Regions from separate parts of the Streptosporangium sp. NPDC002544 genome, predicted to be linked through region 2. Evidence: riboswitches for the same ligand, from Rfam matches in the RefSeq annotation. Region 2 holds a riboswitch; the other holds the start of a gene.
The links. A riboswitch is a leader RNA that binds a small molecule or an ion and turns the genes downstream of it on or off. The one in region 2 is predicted to bind glycine.

Region 1 (4,411 bases), on a different contig from region 2:
TCGTCGACCGTCACCCCGGTCTCCTTGGTGATCTGGCGCAGATCGATGATGCACTCGTGGGCGACGAGGCCGCCGCGGCCGGTGTAGAGAACCGGGTAGTGGGGATCGAGCCTGCGGGCCAGGTAGTTGGCCGACAGGATGGCCTGCTCGGTGGCCGCCTTCAGCCCGTCGGCACCCATCATCCGGATGTAGGCCCAGGAGATGGGCAGGATGCCCGCGGAGCCGTACGGGGCGGCCGAGACCGGGCCGACCGCCGAGCCGCCGCGCAGCGGGTGACCGGGCAGGTAGTCGGCCAGGTGGGCGCGGACCGCGACCGGGCCGACACCGGGGCCGCCGCCGCCGTGCGGGATGCAGAAGGTCTTGTGCAGGTTGAGGTGGGAGACGTCCGCCCCGAACTCGCCCGGCCTGGCCAGGCCGACCAGCGCGTTGAGGTTGGCGCCGTCGACGTAGACCTGCCCGCCGGCCTCGTGCACCAGCTCGCAGACATCGACGATCGTCTCCTCGTACACGCCGTGCGTGGACGGGTAGGTCACCATGATCGCGGCAAGCCGGTCGCGGTGCTTTTCGATCTTCGCGACGAGGTCGTCGAGGTCCACGTTGCCGTTGTCGTCGCAGGCGACCACGGCGACGCGCATGCCGGCCATCACGGCGCTGGCGGCGTTGGTACCGTGCGCGGACGAGGGGATCAGGCAGACGTCACGATCCGACTCGCCACGCGCCGTGTGGTAGGCGCGGATCGCCAGGAGGCCGGCGAACTCGCCCTGGGAGCCGGCGTTCGGCTGGATCGACACGGCGTCATAACCGGTGACCTCGGCCAGCCAGCGCTCCAGCTCCCCGATCAGCTCGGCGTAGCCCGCCGCCTGGTCCTCCGGCGCGTACGGGTGCAGCCCGGCGAACTCCGGCCAGGTGATCGGCTCCATCTCGGTGGTCGCGTTGAGCTTCATGGTGCAGGAGCCCAGCGGGATCATCGACCGGTCCAGCGCGACGTCCTTGTCCTGGAGCCTGCGCAGGTAGCGCAGCATGGCCGTCTCGGAGCGGTGGCTGTGGAAGACCGGATGGGTGAGGTAGTCGCCGACCCGCGCCAGCGCGCCTGGCAGCGCGTCGTGCGCGGCGGCGTCCAGGTCGGCCAGCACGGTGCCGCTGACCTCGAAGGCGGCCAGGACCTGCTCCAGATGGAGAACCTCGGTCCTCTCGTCGCAGGTGACGCCCACGTGGTCGGCGTCGACCAGGCGCAGGTTGACGCCGTTCTCCCGGGCCGCGGCGACGACCCCGGCGGCACGCCCGGGCACGCGGGCGAGCACGGTGTCGAAGAAGGTGTCGTGGACCACCTCGACACCGCCCTGGCGCAGCCCCTCGGCGAGCACGACGGCGTGCCGGTGGATGCGGCGGCCGATCCTGCGCAGCCCCTCGGGGCCGTGGTAGACGGCGTACATGCCGGCGATCACGGCGAGCAGCACCTGCGCGGTGCAGATGTTGCTGGTGGCCTTCTCCCGGCGGATGTGCTGCTCGCGGGTCTGGAGCGCGAGCCGGTAGGCGGGACGTCCCTCGACATCCTGGGAGACGCCGACCAGGCGGCCGGGCAGCTGGCGCTGGAGTCCGTCACGGACCGCCATGTAGGCGGCGTGCGGACCGCCGAAGCCGAGGGGGACGCCGAAGCGCTGCGAGGAGCCGACCGCGATGTCGGCGCCGAGCTCGCCCGGCGCGGCCAGGAGGGTGAGGGCGAGCAGGTCGGCGGCGGCGACCACCTGGGCACCGCACGCGTGGGCGGCGTCGGCGATGGCGCGGAAGTCGCGAATCCTGCCGCTGGCGCCGGGGTACTGCACGAGCACGCCGAAGCAGTCGGGAAGCCCTCCGGTGAAGTCGCTCTCGACCAGCTCGATGCCGAGCGGCTCGGCACGGGTGCGCAACACCGCCTTGGTCTGCGGCAGCGCGTCGGCGTCGACCACGAACACCTTCGACGAGGTGCGGCCCGCGCGGCGGGCCAGGGTCATCGCCTCGGCCGCGGCGGTGGCCTCGTCCAGCAGGGAGGCCCCCGCGACGTCGAGGGCGGTCAGGTCGGAGACGACGGTCTGGAAGTTGATCAGGGCCTCCAGCCGGCCCTGGGAGATCTCCGGCTGGTAGGGCGTGTACGCGGTGTACCAGCCCGGGTTCTCCAGGAGGTTGCGGCGGATGACACCCGGGGTGATCGTGTCGTGGTAGCCCAGGCCGATCATCGAGGTGAGCACGGTGTTACGCCCGGCGAGGACCCGCAGCTCGGCGAGGGCCTCGGACTCCCCTGCCGCCGGGGGCAGACCCAGCCGGGCGAAGGAGCGGATCGCCTCGGGCACGGCCACCGCGACCAGGTCGGCGACGGAGGCGAACCCGACCGCCTCCAGCATGCGGGTCTGGTCGGCGTCGTCGGGCCCGATGTGACGGGTCGCGAACGGCGGAGGGGCGAGTTCGCTGAGCGATGACAGATCGGTCATGAGAAGCCTCTCGGGCGGGGTGGAGACCGGTGCTGGGCGCGGGCATATGCCGGTTCTCCCCCTCTGTCATCGCGACGTGGTCGCTACCTGAGAGCTTCACCTGCCCTTGCCGGGAGGCTTGCACCGTCGGTGAGACGCACCTGGCGGGCGCGTCTGCTTTCCAGAGTTGCCTCGTCCGTGCGGTACAGGGTGCCTGAGAGATTCCGGGGAGGTTGCTCCTTCGGCGCCCCGATCGCGGTCGGGGTCTCTCCCGCACAGGGTCAATGGCGAGTCCGAGTTTACCCGGTTCGTCGTGCTCTGCGACGACGGGCCAACTCATCGGCCTGATGATCGCCTAAAGGGCCCCCGCCCGACTCCGCGCGTTCGCCGGGAAGATCCGCGAGAGAGCCCTCCACCTCCTGCCACACCCGTCCCAGCGCGATACCGAAGACTCCCTGGCCCCCCTGGAGCAGGTCGATGACCTCGTCCGGCGAGGTGCACTCGTAGACGCTCACCCCGTCGCTCATCAGAGTGATCTGGGCCAGGTCGTTGACGCCCCGCTCCCGCAGGTGCTGCACGGCGATGCGGATCTGCTGGAGGGAGACACCGGTGTCGAGAAGGCGCTTGACAACCTTGAGGACCAGAATGTCACGGAAGCCGTACAGCCGCTGGGAGCCGGAGCCGTGGGCGGCTCTCACGGTGGGCTCGACCAGGCCGGTGCGTGCCCAGTAGTCGAGTTGCCGGTAGGTGATTCCTGCCGCCGAACAGGCCGTCGGCCCCCTGTAGCCGATGTCGGCGGGCACTTTCACCGGTTGCCCGTCGAACAGCAGACCCTCTTCACCCGCGCGCTGACGTGCCGACTGGCGCCGTTCCGGGTCATCCTGGTCGGCGTTTCTACCCTCGCCGCTGCTGACCGCCACGCGGACCTCCGGCTTTCTCTCATCCCACGGCCTGATCTGGGGGTTTACGCACGACCGCAGGTTTCACTTGCACCGTAGGACTGGGGCCAAGTCCAGTCAACGACCCCACCCGGCGCGTCGTGAAGCGTAAATGCACCGAAATTCCTACCCCGCGCGGCCGAAGTCCTCGGGCGTGATCGTGTCAAGGAACTCCCTGAACTTCTCCACCTCGTCCTCCTGGTCGTCAGGGATGATCACCCCTGCCTCCCGTACCACATCCTCACTCGCGAAGATACGTGCACCGGTGCGAAGTGCCAAGGCGATCGAGTCGGAAGGGCGCGCGCTCACCTCGACCCCGTTGGAGAACACGAGATCCGCGAAGAAGATGCCGTCGCGTAAAGCGACGATGTTGACAGTGTTCAACCTGACTCCGAGCCCTTCGAGCACGTCCCGGAACAGGTCGTGGGTAAGTGGCCGGGGTGGTGGTTCCTCGGCCTGGGCCATGGCGATCGCCGTGGCTTCCGTCATGCCGATCCAGATAGGTAGGTAACGCTCCCCATGCGTCTCTTTCAGCAGGACGATCGGCTGGTTAGAGGGCATTTCAACTCGAACGCCCACGACCTCCATCTGCAACACGGGCTGCTCCGTCTTCGCTGGATTCCGACCGGTTTGTTCAACGTAACACTCGTGGGGGTACGAGTGCCTGGTCAGGCTCTCACCGGCCCAGTGCCCCACGGACTCCGGAACGCAGCAACGAGGCGTGCAATTCCAGCAGGAGACCGGAGATCTCCCTCGCCGTCTCGTCCGCCTGGTCGATCGCGCCGGGGCCGCGACGGCGCAGCAGCGGGGCGACGGCCTGTTCCACCAGCCCCGCCTCGCGTTCCGCGGCGGCCTTGACCGCCCGCAGGTGGCGGGCACGCAGGCCGAAGGCGGCCAGGGCGCCCACACTGCGGGCCACGACCAGTGCCTCGGCGTCGTAGTAGCGGGCCACGGCGGCCAGCAGACCGTAGTCCTCCAGCTCGGTGAGGGTCTCCTCGTCGAGCTCGGCGGCGGCGAGGAACTCCTCGC
Region 2 (4,411 bases):
GCCTTGTCCAGCGAGACGAAGTGGCGGCCGTCGCCGCGCAGCGCGATCCTGGCCGCGGCGATGGCCTTGATCGAGGCGACGGCGTTGCGCTCGATGCACGGGATCTGCACCAGGCCGCCGATCGGGTCGCAGGTCAGCCCCAGGTTGTGCTCGATGCCGATCTCGGCGGCGTTCTCGACCTGCTCGGGGGTGCCGCCCATCACCTCGGTGAGCCCGGCGGCGGCCATCGAGCAGGCGGAGCCGACCTCACCCTGGCAGCCCACCTCGGCCCCGGAGATGGAGGCGTTCTCCTTGAACAGCACGCCGATCGCCCCCGCGGTCAGCAGGAAGCGGATCACCCCCTCGTCATCGGATTCGCGGACGAAGCGGTCGTAGTAGGTGAGCACGGCGGGGATGATGCCCGCGGCGCCGTTGGTGGGCGCGGTGACGATCCGGCCGCCGGCGGCGTTCTCCTCGTTGACCGCGAGGGCGAACAGCGAGACCCAGTCCATCGTCTGCAGCGAGTCCTTCTCTCCCGGCTCGCTCCGCAGCTGCCGGTGGAGCTGGTGGGCGCGGCGGCGGACCTTCAGGCCGCCGGGCAGCACGCCCTCCTTGCCGATGCCCCGTCGCACGCACTCGCTCATGACCTGCCACAGGACGAGCAGCTGGGCGCGGATCTCGGCCTCGGTGCGGCCGAACGCCCGCTCGTTCTCCAGCATCAGCCCGGAGATCGACAGCCCGGTCTCCGCGCACTGGGCGAGCAGCTCCGCGGCCGTGGTGAAGGGGTGCGGCAGGACCGTGTCGTCGGGTTTGATCCGGTCGGCGCCGGTGGCGTTCTCATCGACGACGAAGCCGCCGCCCACCGAGTAGTAGACCTTCTCGCGCAGCGTCTCGCCGGACTCCGACAGGGCGGTGAAGCGCATGCCGTTGGGGTGGTGGGGGAGCGAGATCTTGCGTTCGAAGACGAGGTCCTCGCCGATGACGAAGGGGATCTCGTGGGAGCCGTACAGGCGGACGGTGCCCGAGGCGCGCATGGCGGCCAGCCGCTCGTCGACCGTGTCGACGTCGACCAGCTCGGGTTTCTCGCCCGACAGGCCGAGCAGCACCGCCTTGTCGCTGCCGTGGCCCTTGCCGGTCAGCCCGAGCGAGCCGTACAGGATGGCGCTCACCCGCGCGGTCTTCTCCAGCAGCCCGTCCCGGTGCAGGCCCCGGGCGAACTTGTGGGCGGCGGCCATCGGGCCGCCGGTGTGCGAGCTGGACGGGCCGATTCCGATCTTGAAGAGATCGAAGACACTGATCGTCATCTGAATCCTTCCAGCGTGGACGGTCACGCGCGCCCGGGGACGCGCGTGACCGCGACGCGAGGCGTCGAACTTATGACTCACCCGAGGTGAGCGCGGTGTACTCCTCCGGCGACAGCAGGTCGTCGGCGGAGCCCTCAAGACGTACCCGGAACAGCCAGCCGTCGCCGTAGGAGTCGCTGTTGACCAGCGAGGGGTCGTCCACGACCGCCTGGTTGACCTCCACGACCTCGCCGGTGACCGGTGCGAAGATGTCACTCACCGACTTGGTCGACTCGACCTCGCCGACGGCGTCACCGGTGGCGATCGACGCGCCGACCTCGGGTACCTGCACGTAGACCACGTCGCCCAGCGCCTCGGCGGCGTAGGCGGTGATGCCCACGGTGAGGGTCAGGCCGTCGTCGACGCCGCTGATCCACTCGTGTTCCTTGGTGTAGTGCAGGTCCTCGGGAATGCTGCTCATTTTTTCCTCCTGTAGAAAGGCAGTTCGACGACCTCGACCGGCTCGCGGCTGCCCCGGATGTCGACGGCCAGCCCTGACGACAGGCCGCTGTCCACGTAGGCCATGGCGATGGGCCTGCCCAGTGTCTGGGAGGGCGCCCCGCTGGTGACCTCCCCGGCGACCGTGCCGTCATCGGCGACCACCACCGGATACCCGTGCCGGGGCACCCTGCGGCCGCTCGCGACCAGGCCGACCAGACGACGGGCCGGCGGGACGTCCCTGAGCGGTTCGAGGGCGGCCCGGCCGACGAAGTCGCCCGGCTTGTCAAACCTCACCACACGGCCGAGCCCGGCGTCGAACGGAGTGAGGTCCGCGGAGAGTTCGTTGCCGTAGAGCGGCATGCCCGCCTCCAGGCGGAGGGTGTCGCGCGCGGACAGGCCGGCGGGGACCAGCCCGTGCGGCGCGCCCGCCTCGGTGAGGGCGGTCCAGAGGGGTTCCGCCGCCGAGGCCGCGACGAACAGCTCGAAGCCGTCCTCGCCGGTGTATCCGGTGCGGGCGACGAGGACCTCGTGTCCGGCCACCACGGCGGGCAGGCCCGCGTAGTACCCGAGCCCGTCCAGGTCGGCGTCGGTGAGAGTGCTCAGGATCTCCACCGAGCGCGGCCCCTGGACGGCGACCAGCGCGTACTCCTCGGAGCGGTCCCGCACCGCGGCGTCGAAGTCCTTGGCGCGCTCGGTCAGCTCGGCGGCCACCCGGGGGTAGTTGGAGGCGTTGGCGACGACCATGAACTCTTCGGGGGCCAGCCGGTAGACGATCAGGTCGTCCAGCACGCCGCCCCCGGCGTCGACGATCATCGTGTAGCGGGCGCGGCCGGGCGCCAGCGCGGAGAGGTGGCCGACCAGCGCGTAGTCGAGTGCCTCGGCGGCCTGCGGGCCGGTCACGAAGATCTCACCCATGTGGGAGAGGTCGAACAGGCCGGCCGCCTGGCGGACCGCGTTGTGCTCGGCGGACTCGCTGCCGTAGCGGAGCGGCATCAGCCAGCCCGCGAAGTCGGTCAGCGTCGCGCCGAGGGACTCGTGCACGCCGCGCAGCGGCGTAGGTCGGGACATGTTCGCACCTCAGACAAGGGACAGATGAGATCATCCTCCCCCTCTGTCATTGGTGCCTGAGAGTTTCATCCGGGTTTTACCGGACTTTCACCTTCGGCGAGGTCGTGGGACCTGCTTTCCAGAGGCACCTACCCGCACGGTCCTTTGCCTTGAGAGGTTCGCGGGGAGGGCTTGCTCCTTCAGGGGTCCTGGCCTGGATGTCAGGACACTCTCCCGCGCGGGGTTCATCGGTGTCGCAGGCCAGCCTAACCGCCCGCACCGGCCGAGCGAAATCCCCTCGCGCCTGCCGGCCGGGATCAGGCCCCCTCGCCCAGTGCCCGGAGATCATCGTCCTCGGGCCTTACGGTGTGCACGTCCGCGCAGGCGGTGGCCATCGCCGCCAGGCGCTCCTCGGCGCCGTCGACGATCTGCAGGTCGGCTCTGGTGTGCGCGATGGCCGCGTCGATGAGCAGGGACACCAGAGGGTCGTCCTGTTCGCGGCGCAGGCGTGTCAGCGCCGCCAGGTCCGAGAGGTAGGCCTGGCGCTGAGCGGACACGAACGAGCCGAGCGCGTCCGTGCCCAGCCGGGTGGCCGCGAGCAGCTTGAGGAACAGTTCGTCCCGGAACCCCGACGAGCGGACCCAGGGAGCGCCCGCCCACTCCCGCAGCTCACCGGCGCCGCTCTCGGTCAGCCGGTACAGCGTCTTGTCCGGGCGGTCGCTCTGGGTCACGTGGCTGCGGGTCACGTGGCCGTCCCTGACCAGCCGGTCCAGGATCTGGTACAGGTGCCCGATGTTGAGGCCGCCCCACTGGGGGCCGACCGCCGCCTCGAACCGGGCCTTGAGTTCGTAGCCGTGGCTGGGCCCGTCGGCCAGCAGGGTGAGCACGGCATGGCTAAGTGGCATGATTCCTACATTGTCACAAGATAGGAACTTCACGGACCCTCGTACATTGTGACAATGTATCGGTCATGAGCGTTGAAGTCAGCCTGCGAGGCGTCAGCCGCGTCCACGGCTCCACCAGGGCACTCGACGAGGTCGGCCTGGAGGTCGAGGCAGGTCAGGCGGTCGCGTTCACCGGGCCCTCGGGAGCGGGCAAGTCCACGCTCCTCCATCTTGTCGGTGCGATGGATCTCCCCGACGGGGGCGAGATCCACGTCGGAGGGAAGCGCGTCGACGATCTCGGGCGCCGGGGTCTCGACCGGCACCGGCGCGCGGTGGGCTTCGTCTTCCAGCGCTTCCACCTGCTCCCGGCGCTGAGCCTGCTGGACAACGTGCTCGCCCCCGTGCTGCCGCGCAGGGTGGGCTTCGACCGTCGGGCCCGCGCCAGGGAACTGCTGGCCGCGGTCGGGCTGGCCGACCGGGAACGGGCGCTGCCCGGCGAGCTCTCCGGCGGGCAGCAGCAGCGGGTGGCGATCGCCCGGGCGCTGATCGCCCATCCGCCTCTGCTCCTGGCGGACGAGCCCACCGGCAACCTCGACAGCGTCACCGGCCAGGAGATCGTGGACCTGCTGTTCTCCCTGCGGGAGGAGTACGGCATGACCATGCTGGTCGCCACCCACAACCCCGAGGTGGCGGCGGCGTGCGATCGGGTGGTTCGGA

Region 1: it holds a riboswitch for glycine, as region 2 does, so the genes downstream of both, gcvP (aminomethyl-transferring glycine dehydrogenase) here and gcvT (glycine cleavage system aminomethyltransferase GcvT) in region 2, are expected to answer to the same signal.

The regions. Positions count from the first base shown of each region.
Region 1 is NZ_JBEOWJ010000044.1:29,352-33,762, reverse strand. It holds gene gcvP (aminomethyl-transferring glycine dehydrogenase) at 1-2,465, opposite strand, end outside; glycine riboswitch at 2,636-2,728, opposite strand; gene ABT061_RS42525 (MerR family transcriptional regulator) at 2,744-3,364, opposite strand; gene ABT061_RS42520 (bifunctional nuclease family protein) at 3,509-3,979, opposite strand; gene ftsR (transcriptional regulator FtsR) at 4,059-4,411, opposite strand, start outside.
Region 2 is NZ_JBEOWJ010000024.1:146,200-150,610, forward strand. It holds gene ABT061_RS31610 (L-serine ammonia-lyase) at 1-1,283, opposite strand, end outside; gene gcvH (glycine cleavage system protein GcvH) at 1,354-1,743, opposite strand; gene gcvT (glycine cleavage system aminomethyltransferase GcvT) at 1,740-2,831, opposite strand; glycine riboswitch at 2,872-2,956, opposite strand; glycine riboswitch at 2,959-3,057, opposite strand; gene ABT061_RS31625 (helix-turn-helix transcriptional regulator) at 3,128-3,715, opposite strand; gene ABT061_RS31630 (ABC transporter ATP-binding protein) at 3,781-4,411, shown strand, end outside.